3 regions of the Bradyrhizobium oligotrophicum S58 genome follow, and region 2 is predicted to be linked to each of the others. Evidence: predicted binding sites of a transcription regulator. Region 2 holds the regulator's gene; each other region holds the start of a gene.

Region 1 (7,627 bases), 3.5 Mb from region 2:
GGGGATAGCCAACCGCCGCCTCGACGAGGAGCGCCGTGAACGCGAGAGAGACGAACATCGATCTCCGCTGAAGATTAAAGACATGTAGAGGAAAGAGATGGACGACAGAGCGACTAGCATGCGCGCGGACGCGCCGGAAGCGATCCTTCACGGCGGCGATCTCGCTGCGATCAGCGGTCGCTATCCGGATGCGCCACAGCCGTGGCTCGATCTGTCGACCGGTATCAATCCGATACCCTACCCAGTGCCGACGATCCCGCCCGCGAGCTGGACGCGCTTGCCCGGCAAATCCGAAGACGACGCGCTGCGCGCCGCGGCCGCGGCACGCTATGGCGTGGCAGAGCCCGACATGATCGTTGCCGCGCCGGGCACGCAGGCGCTGTTGCAGATCCTGCCGCGGCTGCGCCCACGCGCGACCGTCGCCGTGCTCGCCCCGACCTATGAGGAGCATGCGCTGTGCTGGCGCCGCTGCGGTCATCGCGTTGATCTTGTCGATGACGTCGATGCGCTCGCTGGTGCCGATGTTGCCGTCATCGTGAATCCCAACAATCCGACCGGCCGCCTGCTTACCCGCGATGCGCTGGTCAGATTGGCCGCGACTCTGCGCCGGCGCGACGGCCTGCTGATCGTCGACGAAGCATTCGTCGACCTCTCCCCCACCGATGCCAGCCTCGCGTCCGACCTGCCGCCGGCCACGATCGTGCTGCGCTCGTTCGGCAAGGTCTATGGCCTCGCTGGCGTCCGCCTCGGCTTCGCAATCAGCTCCGTAGACATTGTACGGCAACTCCATGATGCGCTCGGGCCCTGGGCGGTGTCCGGACCGGCGCTCGCGATCGGAACGACGGCCTTGGCCGATACTACGTGGCTCGAGCAGACACGCGCCCGGCTCGCGAAGGATTGCGCACGCATCGACGACCTTCTGAGCACCTTAGGCTGCACCGTCATCGGCGGCACGCCCCTGTTCAGACTGATCAAATCGCCGAGCGCATCCGACATTGCCGAGCGGCTCGCCCGGCATGGCATCCATGTCCGCCGTTTTCCGGCTCAGCCAGACTGGCTGCGCTTCGGCCTGCCCGGAGACGAGGCCGCCTGGCAGCGGCTGGCGCAGGCGCTCGGCAGCGCGTCCTAGCCGAGCACGCAGGCGGCGAGCAGCAGCGTCTCCGTGACCTCGATGCTGGCGCCATGGCAATCCCCAGTGATGCCGCCGAGCCGCCACTGCCAATAGAACGCGATCACCGGAACGAGAACGATCGCAATCAGCGTCGGCACCGCGCCCGCGAGCGCGCCGATCGCGAGCGCGCCGCCCCAGGCAACGATGACGTTCCAGCCGACGCTGTTCGAGATGCTCGCCCCCAACCCCGGCTTCAGGGACAGCAGCGTCTTGTTGCAGATCAGCGTCCCCCAGCGCGCCCAGGCCGGGATCAGCACCAGAGCCCAGGCCGTCGGGCCCGTCGCCAGCTCGGCGATCAGCACGAGCTTGGCGGCGATCTGCAAGGAGATCGCGACGACGGCGAAGCTGCCGGCATGGGGATCGCCGAGCACGGCGATGAAGCGCTCGGGCTTGCCATGCGCGGCGCCGAACGCATCGGCGACATCGCCGAGCCCGTCGAGGTGCAGCGCGCCGGTGATCCAGATCCAGGCGACCAGCACGGCCAGCGCGACGATCCATGGATCGACATCATGAAAAAGACGGGCGACCAACGCCAGACAGGCACCGACCACGAGGCCGGCTGCCGGAAACCAGACCGATGCCCGCGCGAGATCGTCCGGTCGCGACTCTGTGACCCGCGGTGTCGGCAGCCGTGTCAGGAACTGCAATGCGATCCAGAATTCACGAAGCATCATGGCTGGATGATCTCGACGATTTCGCCCCAAGCTACACCATCATCGCCCTGCCCGGATTCGAGCGTGATCCGCGTACCGGGACGGATGCGCAGGCTCCACAGCTGGCGCAGCGGCCAGCCGAGCAGATGCGATAGCGCGGCGCGCATGGCGCCGCCATGGGTCACCACCAGAACCGGCGCAGGCTCGGACTTCGCTAACATGCGATCAGTCGCGCGCGTGACACGCGCTCGCAGATCGACCCAGCTCTCACCGTTCGGTGCCCGGATTGTGGGATCAGCATGGAAGGCGTTGAGCGAGGCTTCGCCTCCGGGCGCGGCGGCGATGTCGCTGCGGCTTCGTCCGTCCCAGCGCCCAAAATCGAGCTCGCTCCAATCCGCATCGATGTCCAGCGCACAGCCGGTCTGCCGCGCATAATCCTCCGCTGCCACTCGTGCGCGCGCCAACGGCGAGCTCACAACTCTGCGCCAGATCCGGCCTTGCGTCTGCCGCCGGACCTGATCCCAGCCGAGTTCGCTGAGCGGCGGATCGGTTCGGCCGTCGAGATAGCCGTCTCGTCCCGTCGTCCCGTGCCGCAGCAGATCGATCCGCATCAGGACTCGCGTCCCGATACGGCAGCCTCCGCGAAGGTCGCCATGCCCCCGTGGAGCGCGCAGGCCAGCCGGACGATCGGCAGCGCAGTTGCGGCGCCCGAGGCCTCGCCGAGCCGCAGATCGAGGTCGATGAGAGGACGGGCGCCGAGCGCGTCGAGCACAATGGCGTGGCCGCGTTCGGCCGAGCGGTGCGAGAACAGCAGCCACGGACGGCACGAGGGATTGAGGCGTATGGCGACCAGCGCCGCGACCGAGACGATGAAGCCATCGACCAGCACCGGCCAGCGCCGCTGCGCGGCGGCGATGATCGCGCCAGCCATCGCAATGATCTCGAGGCCGCCGACGGCGGCCAGGATCTCGGCGACCGGCGTCGGCGATACCAGCCCATGGCGCGCGAGCGCATCGCCGATGATCCCAGCCTTTCGGGTCCGCCCGGCTGCATCGAGACCCGTTCCGCTGCCGACAATGTCCGCAGGCGCACAGGTCAGCAGCGCGGCGGCGATCGCCGCGGCCGACGTCGTATTGCCGATCCCCATCTCGCCGAAGATCATGAGCTGCGGCGCGTGATCGGCCTGCCGGGCGACAGCGCGGCCGCCCGCCTCGCACGCGAATGCCACCTCCGCCGGCGTCAGCGCTCGCTCGACGCTGAAGTCGCGCGTGCCACGGCACGGCTTGTCGACGACGACCCCAGGCACACGGGCGTCAGCCAGTGTGCCTGCATCAACGACCTCGAGTGGACAGCCGAGGCTGCGCGCCAGCACCGAGATGGCCGCGCCGCCGCCGGCGAAATTGTGCAGCATCTGCACGGTCACTTCCGGCGGATAGGCCGAGATCCCCTGCCGCGCGATGCCGTGATCGCCTGCGAACAGCACCACCGGCACACGATCGGCACCAGGCGTCTCGGTCGCCTGCAGCGCCGCCAGCTCGACCGCAACATCCTCCAGCCGTCCGAGTGCACCCAGCGGCTTCGTCAGCTGCGCCTGCCGCGCCAGGGCCGCCTGCCGATGGGTCTCGGATGGGGCCGCGCAATCAAGGCTGATCCATTCAGGGAGCACCGCGGATCCTTTTCGCTGTGGTCGGGTTTGGACGATTGCCACCGCGGCGCGGCCAAGACAAGCGCAAGGCGCGATCGGCTCAAGGAGCAGGAGGCGAACAAAGCAGGCCCATTGGCGGAACCTGTGCGCGCCGACTACGCGATTGTCATCCAACTGTCATGAAACGCGTCGACAGCTGGCTGCCCTTCCAGCCCGAAAGACTCTCATGGATTACTTCCGCCGCTTCACCTTCCTGTTCGCCGCGCCCGTGTTCGAGACCGACGACCTCGCCGGCGTCCGCTTCAACCAGATCATCGAGGAGATCCAGCGATCCGGCTTCGAGGTCGTGCGGGCGCGGAAGCTGGAGGATGCCGAGATCGCCGTGCAAACGGACGCCGCGATCGGCTGCATGATCGTCGACTGGGGCAAGAAGGGCCTGGAAGGCAAGACCGCGGCGCTGATCAACCTGATGCGCCGGCGCGGCCTGGACTTCCCGATCATCCTCCTGATCCGGCGCAAGCGGTTCGAGGATCTGCCGGTCGAGGTGCTCGATTTCATCGACGGCTATGTCTTCCTGTCGGAGGAGACGCCCGCCTTCATCGCCAAGAACCTGATCAGCCGGCTGAAGCAATATGCCGAGACCTTGAAGACGCCGTTCTTCGGCACGCTGGTGGACTATGCCGAGGAAGGCAACCAGCTCTGGACCTGCCCCGGGCACAATGGCGGCGTGTTCTACAGCCGCAGCCCGATCGGCCGGATCTTCGTCGAGCATCTCGGCGAAGCCGTCTTTCGCGACGACCTCGACAATTCCGTGCTCGATCTCGGCGATCTCCTCACCCATGAGGGACCTGCTCTGCGCGCGCAAAAGGAAGCAGCGCAGATCTTCGGTGCCGAGAAGACCTATTTCGTCCTCAACGGCACCTCGACGTCCAACAAGGTGGTGCTGGGGGCGCTGGTCACCGACGGCGACCTCGTGCTGTTCGATCGCAACAACCACAAGGCCGCCCATCATGGCGCGCTGCTGATCTCGGGCGGCTTCCCGATCTATATTCCAACGGTTCGCAATCCCTGGGGCCTTATCGGTCCGATGCGCTGGGACCTGCTGGACGAAGAGCATCTGCGGCAGCAGATCCGTGACAACCCGCTGGTCAAGGACCCCGACGCCTGGCGCAAGCCGCGCCCATTCCGCGTCGCAGTGGTCGAGCAGTGCACCTATGACGGCACGATCCATAGCGCCGAGATGATCCTCAAGCGGATCGGCCACCTCTGCGACTACATCATGTTCGACGAGGCCTGGGCGGGCTTCATGAAATTTCACCCGCTCTATGCCGGTCGCTTCGCCATGGGCCTCGGCGAGCTCGGCCCCGAAGCTCCCGGCATCATCGCCACGCAATCGACCCACAAGCAGCTCGCGAGCTTCTCCCAGGCGTCGCAGATCCACGTCAAGGACCGCCACATCAAGGGTCAGCGGCGGCGGATCGAGCATCGGCGCTTCAACGAAAGCTTCATGCAGCACGCCTCGACATCGCCGTTCTACCCGCTGTTCGCCTCGCTCGACGTCGGCGCGCAGATGATGAAGGGCCGCTCCGGTGAGGTGCTGTGGGACGACACGATCCGGCTCGGCATCGAATTGCGCAAGAAGATCAGGGCGATGCGCAGGGAATTCGACGAGAAGGAGAAGGATCCGGCACGGCGCTGGTTCTTCGAGCCGTTCGTTCCGGATCGCGTGTCGATCCCCGATGCGGCCAATCCCGGGGCGAGCCATGATGTCGCCTGGGAAGCGATCTCGACCGACCAGCTCGCGACCGACGCCTCGCTCTGGCAGCTCGCGCCCGAGGCAGCATGGCATGGCTTTCCGGATCTCGCCGCCGGCTTCACCATGACCGATCCGAACAAGCTGACGTTGCTCACCCCGGGCTTCGATCGCGCCACCGGCGGCTATGCCGATCACGGCATCCCCGCGCCCGTGGTCGCGCAATATCTGCGCGAGAATCGTATCGTCGCCGAGAAGAACGACCTCAACTCGCTGCTGTTCCTGCTGACGCCCGGCGTCGAGGCGAGCAAGGCCGGCACCCTGATCAGCGGTCTCGTCGCGTTCAAGCGGCTGCATGACGACAACGTGCTGCTGGAGGACGCCATCCCGGAGTTCACGCGCAAGCGCTTTGGGCGTTACGGCAAGCTGCGGCTGCGCGACCTCTGCGGCGAGATGCACCGCTTCTATCGCGAGGCCGATGTGAGCGCGCTGCAGGCGAAACAGTTCCAGCCGCAGCACATGCCGGAGATCGCGATGTCGCCGCGCGAGGCCGCGCGCGCGCTGATGCGCAACGAGGTCGATTACCTGCCGATCGACCGGATCGAAGGTCGCATCGCGACGACGCCGTTCGTGGTCTATCCGCCGGGCATCGCGACCATCGTGCCGGGCGAGCGGCTATCCGAGCGCGCCAAGCCGATGATCGATTATCTCAAGATGTTCGAGCGCGCCTTCAACGCCTTCCCGGGTTTCGACGTCGAGATTCAAGGATTGTACAAGGAGATCGACGAATCTGGCCGGATCCGGCTCCATACCTATGTTTGCGCAGAGTAAAGAGTAATTCGAACCATGGACAGCACCACGACCGTTCTCGAGACCGAACCGCCAGTGCTGGTCCGACCGTCCCGCGACGAGGACGTCGACGCGATGCTTGCGATCTACCGACGGCACATCCGCCGGGGAATCGAGGAGAGCGCCGCCGGCTCGGGCGCGCCGGAGCCTGATGATCTCAAGCAGCGGCGCAAGAACCTGCGCAACCAGCGCCTGCCGCATCTGGTGGCGACGTTCCGCGGCGAGGTCGTCGGCTATGCCTATGTGGTGCAGTTCAGGAAACGGCCGGCCTACCGGTTTGCGGTCAAGCACTCGATCTACGTCCATCACGAGCATCTGGGCCGCGGCGTCGGCAGGCTGTTGATGCAGGCGCTGATCGATGCCTGTGCTGCTGCGGGGTATCGGCAAATGATCGGCTATATCGACGCGGACAACATCGCGTCCCTCGGCATCCACGAGCGGTTCGGGTTCGCCCGGGTCGGGCTTCTCCCCGGGGTCGCGTATCGTTTCGGCCGCTGGTCGGACACCGTCATGGTGCAGCGCTCGCTCGGCCCAGGCGCAAGCGACGCACCGGCCGGCATGGGCCGCTGAACGGCAGGTCAGGACGGAAAGTCGGCCGCTTCCACCTGGATGCGATCGGCATGCAGCGACCAGTCGCGCAACTCCTGCTGTTCGCAGAACTTCGTCTTGGCGATCTCGGCGGCCTGGCCTTCGTCGTCGGCCTCGACTTCGAGCGTGCCCTGGCAGATCTCGCACTGGCGGCCGTTCTCGCCCAGCACGTCCTTCATGAAATGGATGACATAGCGCGACATGCAACCTCCTGCCTCTCAAGCAGTACTGAAAGCGATGTTAGCGCGCTTGGCGGTCCGCTGTTGACTGATATCAAACGGACGACGCAAATATTTGACGGAGCAACGGAACCGGCGCTCAGGCGCCGACGGATGGCAGGCTCGCCGCAGCGATGGCGACGAACTTCGACACCGCGCGGCTGACGCGACCATGGGTGGACTTCAAGATCGAATTGAGCCGGCGCATCGGACCGCTTTCCTTTCGGCGCCGAGCGAAAAGGCAGGCTTAAGCTCATGGCGCTGTTGGAAAAATGATCAGTGCCCGCGTGGCTGTCGAGACGCGCCGAAAAATAGCAATGTCCGCTTCGTCGAAGCCGCCCTGGAGAGAACAAACGCTGCTGCGTTGCGGCCTCCGACGCATGAAATCTTCTCAGGCCCTTTGCTCCCCGCCGGCCTAGGCCGGCGTCACTCCGAACGCCTCGCGGAACCGGGCGCTGTAGCGGGGCCAGGCCTCGGGGTTGATCAGGCGGGGCGGCCGGCCGCCGTCGAGCGCGCCCAGCAGCTGCTCGGCGGCGATCTGGCCCATGTTCTGCCGGGCCTCCCGGGTCACGCCGGCCGTATGCGGGCTCGCCAGCACGTTGTCGAACTGCAACAGCGGATGCTCGGGCGGCGGCGGCTCCTTGGACCAGACGTCGAGCCCGGCACCGGCGATGCGCTTGTCGCGGAGCGCCGCAAGCAGTGCCTCCTCGTCGTGGATGAAGCCGCGGGCCGTGGTGACGAAATAGGCAT
Region 2 (7,627 bases):
GACGACGACACTGGAATGGCCAAGCGCAAAATAGAGGCCTGCGGCGCGCGGTGTGTCGCCATCCTGCACCAGCTTCCGCACGACGTTGTCGATCGCCGCGATGTGATCCGCATCGACCGCATGGCGCAGTCCGAGCAGCCAGGCCAGCATCGCGGTGCCGACGATGGCCGGACGGTCAGCATACAGCGAGAACGCCCACGTCCAGGCGAGCGCATTGGCCGCGACCAGCCCGGCGACGAGCGCCACGTTCCGGCCCGGCGGCGACCGCCACCACAGCAGCGAAGGCCGCGGGACCCGAGGATGATCAATTGGAACAATCGTCATACTCAGACAATAGCAAGAGCCGCGCCAGTCAGGTCAAGGCCCGGCTGCAGGCGAAAGCTGCGGAGAAACCAGAGTTTGCGATGCCGGCGCCTTCCGTATCGGCCTGTTTGCTTGGCAAACCACTATCCAGCTGCGCACAGACAATGACCAGTCACCTGGAACTCCCTCCCCTGTCTCGCCGCGGTCACCGCGCCGAGGCACTCTGCGCCGCGATCTCGCGCTTCACGATCGCCTCGAACTGGCTCGCGGGGGCGGCGAACATCAGCCGGGTCTCCTCGTGGAACGCGGAGAAGATGCCGACCACGGCAGGCGTGCCGCCGACCTCGGCCATGATCGGCGAGCCCGAATAGCCGAAATTGGCCAGGCAATGCACCGTCAGCAGCTTCGCGTCCTTGGTCATGCCGGCGCTGCAATTGCGCTGGCCGGTGGGCGAATAACGCCGCTCCTGGCCGTAGCCGATCTCGGAGATGGTACCGGCTGCCGTCGCCGCCGCGAGCTCCTCGCGGGTAAGTGCCTTGACCGCGACCGGCCGCGACGGCAGCGCATCCTTCAGCACGATCAGCGCCCAATCGGCGGGCGAACGGTCGAGCGACCATTTGTCGTGCTGGGTCGGGACGAAGTCCGGCGCCACGATCACCCGGTCGGCGACCGATGACGCCGCTGGGGTCCCCTTGTTCATGCCGGCCAGAAAGCGGACGTTGCCGGGGCTGACCTGCGCCACACCGTTGAACACGCAATGCGCCGCGGTGAGCACGACTCTGGGTGCCACCAGCGTGCCGGTGCACCAGCCGCCGGTCGAGTATTGCGCGACGGTGACGACGCCGATCGACGACGCCGGCCATGAGGTGGGATCGACGACCTCGCCGATGTGCCGGTCGAGCCCCAGCAGCTGCTCGGGACGCGGAGTGGCGACGCCCGCCTCCCCCGATTCCGGCTTCGGCTGCCAGGCCGCGATCATGGTCTCCGCCTGGCGCCGCTGCGGCTCGGTCAGCTTGACCCGCTGCACGTCGCGACCGGCCGATCGCACGCCGTTGCGGCCGGCCATCACCAGCCAGGCATAACCCTGCACGCAGTCCTGCTGCACGCCGCGGCCGTCGAGCAGCATCAGGCCCAGCATGTATTGCGACTGGGCAAAACCCTGCGCGGCGGCGCGAATGAACCAGCGGCTGGCTTCGCCATAATTGGAGGCAACACCCTCGCCATTCACGTAGGCGATGCCGAGATAGTGCTGCGCGACGGCAAGCCCCTGATCGGCCGCCTTGCGGTACCAGGTCAGCGCCTCGGCGGGATTGCGTGGCACGCCCCAACCGAACGCAGCCATGAAGCCGACATCGAACTGCGCCCGTGCATCGCCCTTGGCCGCCAGCGGCAGCAGCCGTCGCAGCGCCGCCGCGTGCTGCCCATTGCCTGCCGCCGCGACCGCGTCTTCGAGTTCGGCGGCCGAGGCGCCCGCCACGCTGGCGAGCAGCACGGCAAGACATATGATGATCGTCTTGATCAAGGGCGTCCGCTGCGACCTGAATCGTCCTGAAGGGTCCTCCACCCAAGATCATCAACACGGCGGCGGCGTGGCGGAAAGCGGACCGCGGCCTCCTTAATCAGGTCCGCTCGCGCGTCACGCCTGCTCGGATTTGGCGAACCGGTCGTCGAGCGCATAGCCGGCGCCGCGCACGGTGCGGATCGGGTCCTGCTCGCGGCCCGGATTGAGCAGCTTGCGCAAACGGCCGATGTGAACGTCGACGGTGCGCTCGTCGATGTAGATGTCGCGGCCCCAGACGCTGTCGAGCAGCTGCTCGCGGCTGAACACCCGCCCGGGATGCTCCAGGAAGAATTCGAGCAGGCGGTATTCGGTCGGGCCGAGATCGATCGGCCGGCCCGAGCGCGCGACGCGGCGCTTCTCGCGGTCGAGCTCGATATCACCATAGGACAGCACGGTCGCCAGCCGCTCCGGGCTCGCCCGGCGCAGCAGGCCCTTCACGCGCGCCAACAGCTCCGGCACCGAGAACGGCTTGACGATGTAGTCGTCGGCGCCGGTGGCCAGCCCGCGCACGCGCTCGCTCTCCTCGCCGCGCGCGGTCAGCATGATGATCGGCAGCTGCCTGGTCTCGGACCGCGCGCGCAGGCGGCGGCACAGTTCGATGCCGGACAGGCCCGGCAGCATCCAGTCGAGCACGACGAGATCGGGAACGCGCTCCTTCAGCCGCGTGTCGGCCTCGTCGCCGCGCGCCACGGTCTCGACCTCATAGCCCTCGGCTTCGAGGTTGTAGCGCAGCAGCGTGGTCAGCGCCTCCTCGTCCTCCACCACCAGAATTCGCGCGCCCATGTCTGAACCGTCTCTCTCAGTTACCGGGGATCGTCGACGCGAAGCTCGTCATGTCGCCCTTCGGGCGCTTGTCCATGATCTGCTGGCCTTCGATCATATAGAACACCGTCTCGGCGATGTTCGTGGCGTGATCGCCGATGCGCTCGATGTTCTTGGCGCAGAACATCAGGTGGATGCAGAACGAGATGTTGCGCGGATCTTCCATCATGTAAGTCAGGAGCTCGCGGAACAGCGAGGTACAGATGGCGTCGACTTCCTCGTCGCCCTTCCACACCGTCATCGCCGCCGGCAGGTCGTGCGCGGCATAGGCGTCCAGCACCGTCTTGACCTGCGACTGCACCAGGTCGGTCATGTGCTCGAGCCCGCGGATCAGCTTCAGCGGATGGAAATCGCTCTCCAGTGCCGCGACGCGCTTGCCGATGTTCTTGGCGAGATCGCCGATGCGCTCCAGATCGGTGGCGACACGCATGGCGCCGACGATCTCGCGCAGATCGATCGCCATCGGTTGGCGCCGGGCGATCGTGAGCACCGCGCGCTCCTCGATGATGCGCTGCAGCTTGTCGACGTCGGCATCGGTGGCGACCACCTTCTGGCCGAGCGCCACATCGCGCCGCACCAGCGCATCGACGGAATCGACGATCAGCCGCTCCGCGAGGCCGCCCATCTCCGACACCAGCCGGGTCAGGTCCTGCAGATCGCTGTCGAACGCCTTGGCGGTATGTTCACTGGCCATGATGATCTCCTGAAGGCATTGCTGTCGGCCTCAGCCGAACCGGCCGGTGATGTAATCCTGGGTCCGCCGATCGCTCGGCGAGGTGAAGATCTTGCTGGTGTCGTCGAACTCGATCAGCTCGCCGAGATACATGAAGGCGGTCTTGTCGGAGACGCGCGCCGCCTGCTGCATGTTATGCGTCACGATGGCGATCGTATAGTTCTCGGCGAGCTCCTGGATCAGCTCCTCGACCTTAGCGGTTGAGATCGGATCGAGCGCCGAGCACGGCTCGTCGAACAGGATCACCTCCGGCCGCACGGCCACGGTGCGCGCGATGCACAGGCGCTGCTGCTGGCCGCCGGACAGCGACAGGCCCGAGGCGTTGAGCTTGTCCTTGACCTCGTTCCACAGCGCACCGCCGCGCAGCGCCTTCTCGACCCGGTCGTCCATCTCGGACTTCGAGATCTTCTCATAGAGGCGGATGCCGAAGGCGATGTTCTCGTAGATCGTCATCGGAAACGGCGTCGGCTTCTGGAACACCATGCCGACCCGGGCACGCAGCAGGTTCAGATCGAGCTTGGGATCGAGGATGTTGGTGTTGTCCAGCATCAACTGGCCGGTGGCGCGCTGCCCCGGATAGAGATCGTACATCCGGTTGAAGATGCGCAACAGGGTCGACTTGCCGCAGCCGGACGGACCGATGAACGCCGTGACGCGGTTGGTGCCCAGCGACAGGTTGATGTTCTTCAGCGCGTGGTGATCGCCGTAATAGAAGTTCAGGTTGCGCGCGGTCACCTTGGCCGGCGCTTCGGGAAGCGGCTGGCCGTGCAGAGCGTGATTGGGCTGACTGACGGAAACGGACAGTTCGGTCATTTGCTATTCCTCTCGGCACCGAGAATGCGTGCACCGACGTTCAGGGCGAGCACGGCCAGAGTGATCAGAAGGGCTCCGCTCCAGGCCAGCTGCTTCCAATAAGCGTACGGGCTCTGGACGAAGTTGTTGATGGTGACGGGCAGGTTGGCCATCGTCTTGGAGAGGTTGAGGCTCCAGAACTGGTTCGACAGCGCGGTGAACAGCAAGGGCGCGGTCTCGCCGGCGACACGGGCGGTGGCGAGCAGCACGCCTGTGATGAGGCCCGAGCGCGCCGCACGGTAGGCGATGCGGCGGATCACCAGCGAGCGCGGCAGGCCGAGCGCCGAGGCCGCCTCGCGCAGCGGGTTGGGCACCAGCAGCAGCATGTCCTCGGTGGTTCTGAGCACCACGGGGATGACGATGACCGCCAGCGCGAGCGAGCCCGCGAGCGCCGAGAAGCCGCCCATCGGCACCACGACCGCGCCATAGATGAACAGGCCGATGATGATCGAGGGCGCCGACAGCAGGATATCGTTGATGAAGCGGATCACCGAGGTCAGGCGGTCGTTGCGGCCGTATTCGGCGAGATAGGTGCCGGCGAACAGGCCGAGCGGCGCGCCGATGCCGACACCGATGACCGTCATGATCAAGGAGCCGACGATGGCGTTGCGCAGGCCGCCTTCGCTCGAGCCCGGCGGCGGGGTGTCGGCGGAAAACACCTGCAGGCTGAGGCCGGCGAGGCCGTTATAGAACAGCGTGAACAGGATCAGCGCCAGCCAGGTGACGCCGAACAGCGCGGCCGCGACGCACAGGCCGCGGATCACGATGTCCCGGCGGCGGCGGCGCGCATAGATCGGATTGACCGGCGTATCGATGGCAAGCGTATCAGCGCTGGACATGGCTTATTTTCCCGCCTTGGCTTGGAGCCGCATCAGCATCAGGCGCGCGCCCGCCAGCACGAAGAAGGTGAGCACGAACAGCAGCAGGCCGAGCAGGATCAGGCTCGACTGGTGCAGGCCGTCGCTCTCCTGGAATTCGGAGGCGATGGCGGCCGAGATCGTCGTGCCCGGCGCGAAGATCGAGGACGAGATCCGGAACGAGTTGCCGATGATGAAGGTCACCGCCATGGTCTCGCCGAGCGCGCGGCCCAGCGCCAGCATGATGCCGCCGATGACGCCGACCCGGGTGTAGGGAATGACGACGCTGCGCACGACCTCCCAGGTGGTGCAGCCGACCCCGTAGGCGGCTTCCTTCAGCACCGGCGGGACGGTCTTGAACACGTCGACCGAGATCGAGGTGATGAAGGGCAGCACCATGATCGCCAGGATCAGCGAGGCGTTGAACAGGCTGAGATAGGACGGCGGACCGGCGAAGATGTCCTGCAGCACCGGAATGTTGGCGCACAGGCCGATCATGAAGGGCTGGAACGTGTAGGCCAGGAACGGGCCCAGCACGAAGAAGCCCCACATGCCGTAGATGATCGAGGGAATGCCGGCGAGCAGCTCGATCGCGATTCCGATCGGGCGGCGCAGCCATTGCGGGCAGAGCTCGGTGAGGAAGATCGCAATGCCGAGACCGACCGGGATTGCGATCAGCATCGCAATGAAGGACGTGACGAGCGTGCCGTAGATCGGCCCGAGCGCGCCGAGCACCGGCGGATCGGCTGACGGCGCCCAGCGCTTGGTCACGAGGAACTGGAAGCCATATTCCTTCATCGCCGGCCAGGCGCCGATGACCAGCGAGATGATGATGCCACCGAGGATCAGCAGCACCGAGATCGCCGACAGGCGGGTGATCCAGTAGAAGGTGACATCGCCGAGCTTGAACGCGCTCAGCGCGCGGGCGCGATCATAGGGCCCGGCGGCAGCGGCGATGTCGCCCGCTTCGCTCTCAACGGCCATCTCAGCCAATTCAGCCCCCTGCTTTTTCGACACCATCGGTACCTTGAACGAACCCTCTCCCGTTTCCGGGAGAGGGCAATGCGCTTTCAGCTCAGCTCTTGATGTCGGCCGACCAGGTCTTCTCGATCAGCTTCACGACGCTGTCGGGCATCGGGATGTAGTCGAGCTCCTCGGCCATCTTGCCGCCCTTCTCGAACGACCACTTGAAGAACTTGATGGCTTCGGCGGAGGCCGCCTTGTCGGCCGGCTCCTTGTGCATCAGGATGAAGGTCGCGGCCGTCATCGGCCAGGACTTGTCGCCCGGCTGGTTGGCGAGGATCACGTAGTAGCCGGGAGCCTTGGCCCAGTCGGCGTTGCCGGCCGCGGCCTGGAAGGCCTCGACGGTCGGCTGCACGGTCTTGCCGGCCTTGTTGATCATGCCGGTGTAGGTCAGCTTGTTCTGCTTGGCATAGGCGTACTCGACATAGCCGATCGAGTTCTTGGTCTGGCCGATGTTGCCGGACACGCCCTCATTGCCCTTGGCGCCGACGCCGACCGGCCACTCGACGGCGGTGTTGGAGCCGACCTTGCTCTTCCAGTCGGCGCTCGCCTCGGAGAGGTAGTAGGTGAAGTTGAAGGTGGTGCCCGAGCCGTCCGAGCGGCGAACGACGGCGATCGCGTCGGAGGGCAGCTTGACGTTCGGGTTCAGCTTCTTGATCGCGGCGTCATCCCACTTGGTGATCTTGCCGAGATAGATGTTGGCGAGCGTCTCGCCGTCCAGCACCATCTCGCCCGGCTTCACGCCCTCGAGATTGACGACCGGCACGATGCCGCCCATCACCATCGGCCACTGCACCAGGCCGTCCTTCTCGAGCTGCTCGGCCTTGAGCGGCGCGTCGGTGGCGCCGAAGGTCACGGTCTTGGCCTGGATCTGCTTGATGCCGCCGCCGGAGCCGATCGACTGGTAGTTCAGACCGTTGCCGGTCTCCTTCTTGTAGGCATCGGCCCACTTGGAATAGATCGGGAACGGGAACGTCGCGCCCGCACCGGTGATGTCGGCAGCAAAGGCCGACGTCGATGCGGCGACCAAGCCGGCAGCGACGATAGCTTTGACGAAATTCATAGCTGGTCTCCATGCTTGGGAAGCGAAGCGCCATATGCACCCGATTGCGCTTCCCCGGCCGCTTTAAGGGGCCTCGGTGCCGCTTTTATAAAGGTTCGATGACAGTCGGATGACAGTCACAAGCCGTTGATAAGTATTGATATTCTGATTTCGTCCCGAGTTATTACGGGGGGTGCTCCGGGTTCGGCGGTCCGACCGCACCTCCTTCTGTGAGAGCGGTGCTCAGGGCCGGTTTTCGGCGATGACACGGCCGCTGCCGCCCCATCTGCCCATGCGCCCGCCCCGCATTCGCTGTCGTCCCGGGCAAGTCCGGCAACGCGAAAGCGTTGGCGGACGCCGACCCGGGACCCATACGCCGCGGCGGAATTGGCTGGGACGGATCGATCGACCATCGTGCCTCGCACGTCTCCCTG
Region 3 (7,627 bases), 4.0 Mb from region 2:
CCTGGCCGTCGACGCCCTCGGCGCCCTCCTCGCTCCACACGCGCAGCGAATCCAGCACGGTGGTGATGCCGGCGGTCGCGAGCTGCCCGTCATAGGAAATGACGGCGGCGACGGGATCCCAGTAGACCTTCGGACGCGGCACGAAATGGGCTTCGAGGTGATCCGTGTGCAACTCGACGAGCCCAGGCATCAGCAGGTCGCCGCCAGCGTCCAGGCCGCCGGCCGGCGCTGCCCCCTCGCCCAGTTCGATGATCCGGCCACCCGCGATCGCCACCCAGCCCTGCTCGATGACGCGGTCGGCGAGGACGAGCCTGGCATTGCCTATCACGGTATCGGACATGTTCGCGCTCATCTGCAATTCTCGCCTTCTATGCCGCCGCTGCGAATGTCGTCACGTCGACCGTACGATCGGCGATTTCCGCGCGGATCTCGTCATCATGTACGATCGCCAGCATTGCTGCGCCGTCCCTCTTCTTCGCTGCGATCAGCCCGACCACGACGGCACGGTTCGCCGCGTCCAGCGAGGCCGTCGGCTCGTCCAGCAGCAGGATCGGAACGTCCGAGATGAAGCCGCGCGCGATGTTGACCCGCTGCTGCTCGCCGCCGGAGAAGGTCGATGGCGGCAGCGACCACAGCCGCTCCGGAATGTTCAGGCGGCCGAGCAACGCGCCGGCCCGCGCGCGGGCGTCCTCGCGCGATACGCCCGCTGCAAGCAGCGGCTCGGCAACGACATCGAGCGCAGCCACGCGCGGCACGGCACGCAGGAACTGGCTGACATAACCGATGGTCTCCCGCCGCGCCGTGAGGACCGCACGCGGCTCGGCGCCGGCGAGGTTGATCATCTCGCCGTGATGGCGGACGTTGATGCGGCCGCCGTCACAACGATAGTTTCCGAAGATCATTTTCAGGATCGACGACTTGCCTGCGCCAGACGGCCCCGACAGCACGACGCATTCGCCGGCCTTGACCTGGAACGACACGCCGCGCACCACCGGCAGCGAGATGCCGCCCTGCAGATGCATGGTGAAGGTTTTTTCTGCATTCTCGATATCGATCATCACGGTCATTGCATCGGGCTCATGGCGGCAGGATCGAGGACACGAGGAGCTGTGTGTAGGGCTCGCGCGGATCGTCGAGCACCTGATCGGTGAGGCCGGTCTCGATCACCCGCCCCTCCTTCATGACCATCACACGATGAGACAACAGGCGCGCCACCGCAAGATCGTGCGTGACCACGATCGCTGCGAGACCGAGCTCGTTGACGAGGCTGCGCATCAGGTCGAGCAGGCGCGCCTGCACCGAGACGTCGAGGCCGCCGGTCGGCTCGTCCATGAACACCAGCCGCGGCTCCGTCACCAGATTGCGCGCGATCTGCAGCCGCTGCCGCATGCCGCCCGAATAAGTGCGCGGCGCGTCGTCGATGCGGGCAACGTCGATCTCGACCCGCTCGAGCCATGACGACGCAGTCTGCCGGATGCGGCCGTAATTATTCCAGCCGACGGCCATCAGCCGCTCGCCGACATTGGCACCGGCGGAGACCGCCATGCGCAGGCCTTGCGCCGGGTCCTGATGCACGTAGCCCCAGTCGGTCCGGAACAGGAAACGCCGCTCGGCCTCGCCGAGTGCAGCGAGATCGCGCAGCACGCCGTCACGCATCCGGTAGGACACGCGGCCCGCGCTCGGCGGAAGCTGCGCCGAGAGCATTTGCAGCAGCGTGGATTTTCCAGAGCCCGATTCGCCGACGATGGCGAGCACCTCGCCCGGATAGAGCACGAAGGAAACGTCGCGGCAGGCTGCGAGCTGGCCGTAGCTCTTGGCGAGACCCTCCGCGACCAGTAGCGGCTGATCGGATGCTCCGATGACCTCAGCCATGAGCGCCCTCCTTGTGCGGGGCGGCGTTCTCTATGCCGCGATGCCCGGCCGCCTGGCGGCCCTCGCAGTAATCCGTATCCGAGCAGACGAACATGCGGCTGCCCTTGTTGTCGGTCACGATCTCGTCGAGATAGGACTGCTCCGCACCACACAGCGCGCAGGGCGCATCGAACTTGTAGCGCGTGAACGGATGGTCCTCGAAATCCAGCGACACCACCGATGTGTAAGGCGGAATAGCATAGATCCGCTTCTCGCGTCCTGCTCCGAACAGCTGCAGCGCCGGACAATTGTCCATCTTCGGATTGTCGAATTTCGGCGTCGGCGACGGATCCATCACATAGCGCGCATTGACCTTGACGGGGTACGCGTAGGACGTCGCGATATGACCGAAGCGCGCGATGTCCTCATATAGCTTGACGTGCATCAGCCCGTATTCGGCCAGCGCATGCATGCGACGCGTCTCGGTCTCGCGCGGCTCGAGAAATCGCAGCGGCTCCGGGATCGGCACCTGATAGACCAGCACCTGCCCGTCATGCAACGCCGCCTCGGGAATGCGGTGGCGGGTCTGGATCACGCTCGCCGCGTCCGTCGATGTCGTGGTTGCGACGCCGGCCGTCTTGGCGAAAAACTTGCGGATCGAGATCGCGTTGGTGGTGTCGTCGGAGCCCTGGTCGATCACCTTGAGCACGTCGTCCGGGCCGAGAATTGCCGCCGTGACCTGCACACCACCGGTGCCCCAGCCATAAGGCATCGGCATCTCGCGGCTCGCAAACGGCACCTGATAGCCGGGAATGGCGATCGCCTTGAGAATCGCGCGGCGGATCATCCGCTTGGTCTGCTCGTCGAGATAGGCGAAGTTATAAGTCGGCGCGTTCATTCCGCGGCCTCCTTCAACACCGGAGCAGCATTTGCGTCCGCGAACTCCTGGCGCAGCTTGCGCAGCAGGCCGAGCTCGGACTGGAAGTCGACATAGTGAGGCAGCTTCAGATGCTCGACGAAGCCGGTCGCCTGCACATTGTCGGAGTGCGACATCACGAACTCCTCGTCCTGCGCCGGCGCAATCACGTCCTCCCCGAGCTCGCGGGCGCGCAAGGCGCGATCGACCAGCGCCATCGACATCGTCTTGCGCTCGCTCTGTCCGAAGGCGAGACCATAGCCGCGGGTGAAGCATGGCGGCTCGGTCGCCGAGCCCTTGAACTGATTGACCATCTGGCACTCGGTCAGCTCGACCGATCCGAGCGGCACAGCGAACCCGATCTCTTCGGCGAAGAATTCGACCTCGACCTCACCGAAGCGAATCTCGCCGGCGAACGGGTGGTTTCGCCCGTAGCCGCGCTGGGTCGAATAACCCAACGCCAGCAGAAAGCCCTCATCACCACGCGCGAGATTCTGCAGCCGCAGATCACGGTCGGCAGGAAAGCTCAGCGGATCGCGCGTGAGGTCGCCGACCGGCGCCCCGACCGCGGCGTCTGGAGATGGCTCGATCAGCCCATCCTGCCCGAGAATGTCGGTGACGCGCGGCATCGGCACTTCGGACGCTGACGCGAGCACGGGAGCGGCGGGATCCGCTGCTTCCGCCAGCGCTGGATCGAGCAGCCGGTGCGTGTAGTCGAAGGTCGGCCCCAGCACCTGTCCGCCCGGAATATCCTTGAAGGTCGACGAAACGCGCCGCTGCACGCGCATCTCACCGGTGTCGACCGGCTCGGTTGTTCCAAAGCGCGGCAGCGTTGCACGGAAGGCCCGTACCAGAAAGATCGCTTCGATGAGATCGCCGCGCGCCTGCTTGATCGCCAGCGCGGCAAGCTCGCGGTCATACAACGAGCCCTCGCTCATGACGCGATCGACCGCGAGCCCGAGCTGCTCGGAGATCTGTGAAAGCGACAGCTCCGGAACCTTCCGATCACCGCGGCGCTCATGCGCAAGCAGCCGGTGTGCATTCTCGATGGCGCGTTCGCCACCCTTCACGGCAACGTACATGCGTCAAACTCCTGCGGATGCCAGTCGCGTCGTGCGCGGGATCGCCACCAGCGAACGATCGTCGACCAGAATCACATCGATGCCGCGCGGAAACAGAGCTTCATTGATAGACAGCCGCGCGAACAGGTCGTTGGGCTCGAGCGTGGCCGTCAGCGACGTCGTCCCATCGATCCCGGGACCACGCAGACGAAACGTTTGCCCCTCGGACAGGCTCGGCACCTGCAGGATCAGCGTCGTCGACCGGTCGGGGTATTCAGGCGTCCCCAGCGCGAACGACGCCAGATCCGGCAGCATGGCCGGCGCAGCCACCAGGGCAAAACTCGCGAGCTCGGGCCGCATGACGACCGGCGCGCCGGTGTGAAACTTCAGCCACGCGCTGACCTCAGGGACACCCACAAAGGCCGGATCGAGCCAGACCGGCGTATCCTGGTCCAACAAGGTCAGCGCGATCGCCGCGACGCCCGCCATCATCGACGGCGGCCGGCCAACTTCATCATTGGCCGGCATCACCTGCCCCGGCCGCGCCATCGCTTCCATCACAGTGCGGAAGGTCGACTGCGCCGACAGGACCTTGTCGGCAAATCCAGGCTGCAGCTCGGTCGTTGCCACCGTCATCAGCCTTCTCCCCGCACCATCGTGTAGAAATCGACCCGCGTGGCTGCAGCTTCCGCCGCGCTCCGATCATGGTCGGCCTGCATCTGGGCCCGCAGCGGCGCAACGACCTTGGTCTCGATGACAGCGGCATGATCGGGCGACTGCAGCAAGGCGTCGCACAGCGCGACCAGGCGCGCCTTGTCGCCGTCCCGCCCGAGAACATAGCCAAATCCGACCTGACCGCCCTGCAGACGAACCGCGGCGCGGGACACGGTCGCCTCACCGAGATTGAACGGCGCACCGTCACCACCGATCCGGCCACGCACCATCACGAGACCGCTCTCGGGCGCACGCAGATCCTGGTGAGGCGGCAGCGACAGTTCGGCCATCAGCACCCCAATCTCGGCGGCCGGAACATGCGACAACACCCGCATCGCGCCCCGCCGCTTCTCCTGCAACCCCGTTCCGCCGCTCATCGCCATCTCTCGATCTTGCCCGGCTCAAGTTGTCTATGATACTAGACAACTTGATAAGAGAGCGCCATGACTGTTTGATGACATGGACGTGATGTTCACAATCGGACGCGGAGTGCCGCGATGAGCATGCAGGACGCCGGCTCGGGCGTGGCGCTGTGGCGGCGGGTGGCCGACGGCATCGAGCGCGACATCGCCGACGGCCGCTTCGCCGCCGGAACGCGGCTGCCCGGCGAAACCGAGATCGCGGAGACCTACCGGGTCAACCGCCACACCGTGCGGCGCGCTCTGGCGACGCTGGCCGAACGCGGCCTCGTGCGTGCCGAGCGCGGCAGCGGCACCTATGTCGAAGCGCCGCGGCTTTCCTATCCGCTGCGATCGCGGACGAGATTCTCCGAGATCGTGGGCGCCGGCGGCCGCGAGCCTCGTGGGCAGCTAATCGCCGCATCCGAGGAGCCCGCGACGCGCGAGCTTGCGCGCGCGCTCGGATTGAAGACGGGCGCGCCGCTGGCGCGAATCGAGGCGCTGCGCTTCGCCGACAAGACCCCGATCTGCGTCAGCACATCCTGGCTGTCAGCCGAGCGGTTTCCAGATGCAGGGCGCATCTTCGCCGCGGCCCGATCAATGACGGCGCTGCTCGCGCATTACGGCATTCGCGACTATCGCCGCGGCGGGACGCGGATCACGGCGGCCATCGCCGATGCAAGCGACGCCGCCCGGCTCGAGCTTTCGCTCGGCCGCCCGGTGCTGGTGGTCGACAGCACCGACATCGATGCCGAGGGCATGCCGCTGATCACGAAGCGCTCGCGCTTCGCCGCAGAGCGCGTCACCTTCGAGGTGGAGGGTTGATCGGCGTCCGGCTGCCGGAATCAGCTCACCGGGACGAAGGATCAGTCGATGAGCGTGCCGTCGGGATTGAAGAAGGGATGCGGTCCCTCGAACGCGCCGATCGGCACCTGATGGGTGACGACCGTTCCGAATCCGGAACCTGGAAACCACGCATGGAGATGGAAGGCCGGCGGCTCGATCTTGAAGGATGGCGGCCGAAGCATCGCCAGATCGAGATCGACGGCGTGATTCGGCGCCGGACAGATCGTGCACGGTACCCCGGCAAATCGGGTCAGCGCGGCGCGGTGCACGTGGCTGCATCCGATCAGTTGGACCCGCGGATGACGCGCGACGATGGTCGCGAGATCATCGGCATTGCGCAGGTTCTGCCGGTCCATGTGCCAGATGCCGGCGGCGAATGGCGGATGATGCAGGAACAGCAGCGCTGGCCGATCCGCAGCAGTGGACAGCGTGGCGTCGAGCCAGTCGAGGCTCTGCGCATCGAGCTCGCCATGGGGATGGCCGGGCACGCTGGAATCCAGCAGCAGCAGATCGAGACCGGCGAGTTGCACGTGACGGTTCAGCGGACCGGATGGCGCGGCATAAGGATGGTCCGGGAATGCGGTCCGCATCAGCTCGCGTGAATCGTGATTGCCGGGAACGGCGACGAACGGAAGCCTGAGCTCGGCCAGCACGGCCTTGAGATGCTCATATTCGGCGGCCGTGGGCGTGTCGGCGAGGTCGCCCGAGATCACCACGAGATCGATCGTCGGCGAGAAGCTGTTGAGCTCCGCGATGCAGCGGGCAAGGGCTTGCGCCGTATCGACCCGGCGATAGGCGAGACGCCCGGGCACCTTGATGTGCAGGTCCGATATCTGAGCGATGGTGATCGGGCTCGTCGTCATGGGATCGTCAGCCTTCTTGCGGGAGCAGCCGGACGGCATCCGGCGCGATCGAGAGGCCGACGCGATCGTCGGCATTGACCCTGATCGTGTTCGGTGCATCCACAGTCAGCGGACTGGCCGCAGCGTCGCGGACGATGATGCGCTGGCGATCACCGGCAAAGCGAACGCTGTCGACCACGCCGGTCAGTTGAGCCTGCGCTGCATCCACGATGGCGATCGTTTCGGGACGAACCATCGCTACAGCTTTGGTGCGCTGATCCGGCGCGGCGACCAACTGCCGGCCGCCGGGAAGAATGAGATGGCCGCCTTCGATGGCAGCTTCGAGGATGTTTGCGGCACCGACGAATTCAGCGACGAAGCGATTGGCGGGAGTGAAATAGATCTCCCGCGGCGTTCCGACCTGGGCGATCGCCCCCTTGCGCATCACCACGATGCGGTCGCCGAGCTCCATCGCTTCGGCCTGATCATGGGTCACATAGATGGCGGTGATGCCGAGCTTGCGCAGCAGCCCATTGAGCTCGCCGCGCAACCGTTCGCGCAAGGCAGCGTCGAGCGCGGTCAGCGGCTCGTCGAGCAGCAGCACACTCGGCCGGATCGCGACGGCGCGCGCGAGCGCGACGCGTTGGCGCTGGCCGCCGGAGAGCTGATCGATGCGCCGGTCTTCCAGCCCGCCCAGATTGGTCAGCGCGACGAGCTCAGCCACCCGGGCCGCGCGGTCAGCCTTGGCGACCCCGCGAATCTTCAGCCCATAGCCGATGTTGTCGGCCACGCTCATGTTCGGAAACAGCGCATAGGATTGGAACACCATGCCGACATTGCGCTTCTCGATCGGCTTGCGCGTCAGATCGGCGCCATCGAACAGGACACGTCCGCCGGCATCCGGTGTCTCGAGACCGGCCACGATCCGCAGCAGCGTGGTCTTGCCGCAGCCGGACGGGCCAAGCAGCACGAGCGTCTCGCTCTGGGCAATGTCGAGCG

What was found. Region 2 encodes PhoB, which activates phosphate uptake and scavenging genes when phosphate is short. Its sites were predicted from a motif close to TGTCATNNANCTGTCAT; they were not measured.
Region 1: a site for PhoB is predicted at 3,634-3,650, ahead of S58_RS13595 (Orn/Lys/Arg family decarboxylase). Genes of this name have one in related genera too.
Region 3: a site for PhoB is predicted at 4,986-5,002, ahead of phnF (phosphonate metabolism transcriptional regulator PhnF). Genes of this name have one in related genera too.

Annotation. Positions count from the first base shown of each region.
Region 1 is NC_020453.1:3,120,961-3,128,587, reverse strand. It holds gene cbiB (adenosylcobinamide-phosphate synthase CbiB) at 1-58, opposite strand, end outside; gene cobD (threonine-phosphate decarboxylase CobD) at 98-1,129, shown strand; gene cobS (adenosylcobinamide-GDP ribazoletransferase) at 1,126-1,845, opposite strand; gene S58_RS13605 (histidine phosphatase family protein) at 1,842-2,435, opposite strand; gene cobT (nicotinate-nucleotide--dimethylbenzimidazole phosphoribosyltransferase) at 2,435-3,490, opposite strand; gene S58_RS13595 (Orn/Lys/Arg family decarboxylase) at 3,696-6,053, shown strand; gene S58_RS13590 (GNAT family N-acetyltransferase) at 6,069-6,641, shown strand; gene S58_RS13585 (hypothetical protein) at 6,650-6,862, opposite strand; gene S58_RS13580 (hydroxyacid dehydrogenase) at 7,293-7,627, opposite strand, start outside.
Region 2 is NC_020453.1:6,637,232-6,644,858, forward strand. It holds gene S58_RS28695 (HoxN/HupN/NixA family nickel/cobalt transporter) at 1-324, opposite strand, end outside; gene S58_RS28700 (trypsin-like serine protease) at 509-1,825, opposite strand; gene phoB (phosphate regulon transcriptional regulator PhoB) at 1,940-2,647, opposite strand; gene phoU (phosphate signaling complex protein PhoU) at 2,664-3,380, opposite strand; gene pstB (phosphate ABC transporter ATP-binding protein PstB) at 3,411-4,232, opposite strand; gene pstA (phosphate ABC transporter permease PstA) at 4,229-5,110, opposite strand; gene pstC (phosphate ABC transporter permease subunit PstC) at 5,114-6,112, opposite strand; gene pstS (phosphate ABC transporter substrate-binding protein PstS) at 6,204-7,214, opposite strand.
Region 3 is NC_020453.1:2,649,510-2,657,136, reverse strand. It holds gene S58_RS11520 (alpha-D-ribose 1-methylphosphonate 5-triphosphate diphosphatase) at 1-352, opposite strand, end outside; gene phnL (phosphonate C-P lyase system protein PhnL) at 369-1,067, opposite strand; gene phnK (phosphonate C-P lyase system protein PhnK) at 1,078-1,872, opposite strand; gene S58_RS11505 (alpha-D-ribose 1-methylphosphonate 5-phosphate C-P-lyase PhnJ) at 1,865-2,749, opposite strand; gene S58_RS11500 (carbon-phosphorus lyase complex subunit PhnI) at 2,746-3,849, opposite strand; gene phnH (phosphonate C-P lyase system protein PhnH) at 3,853-4,464, opposite strand; gene phnG (phosphonate C-P lyase system protein PhnG) at 4,464-4,919, opposite strand; gene phnF (phosphonate metabolism transcriptional regulator PhnF) at 5,040-5,765, shown strand; gene S58_RS11480 (phosphodiesterase) at 5,807-6,649, opposite strand; gene S58_RS11475 (ABC transporter ATP-binding protein) at 6,657-7,627, opposite strand, start outside.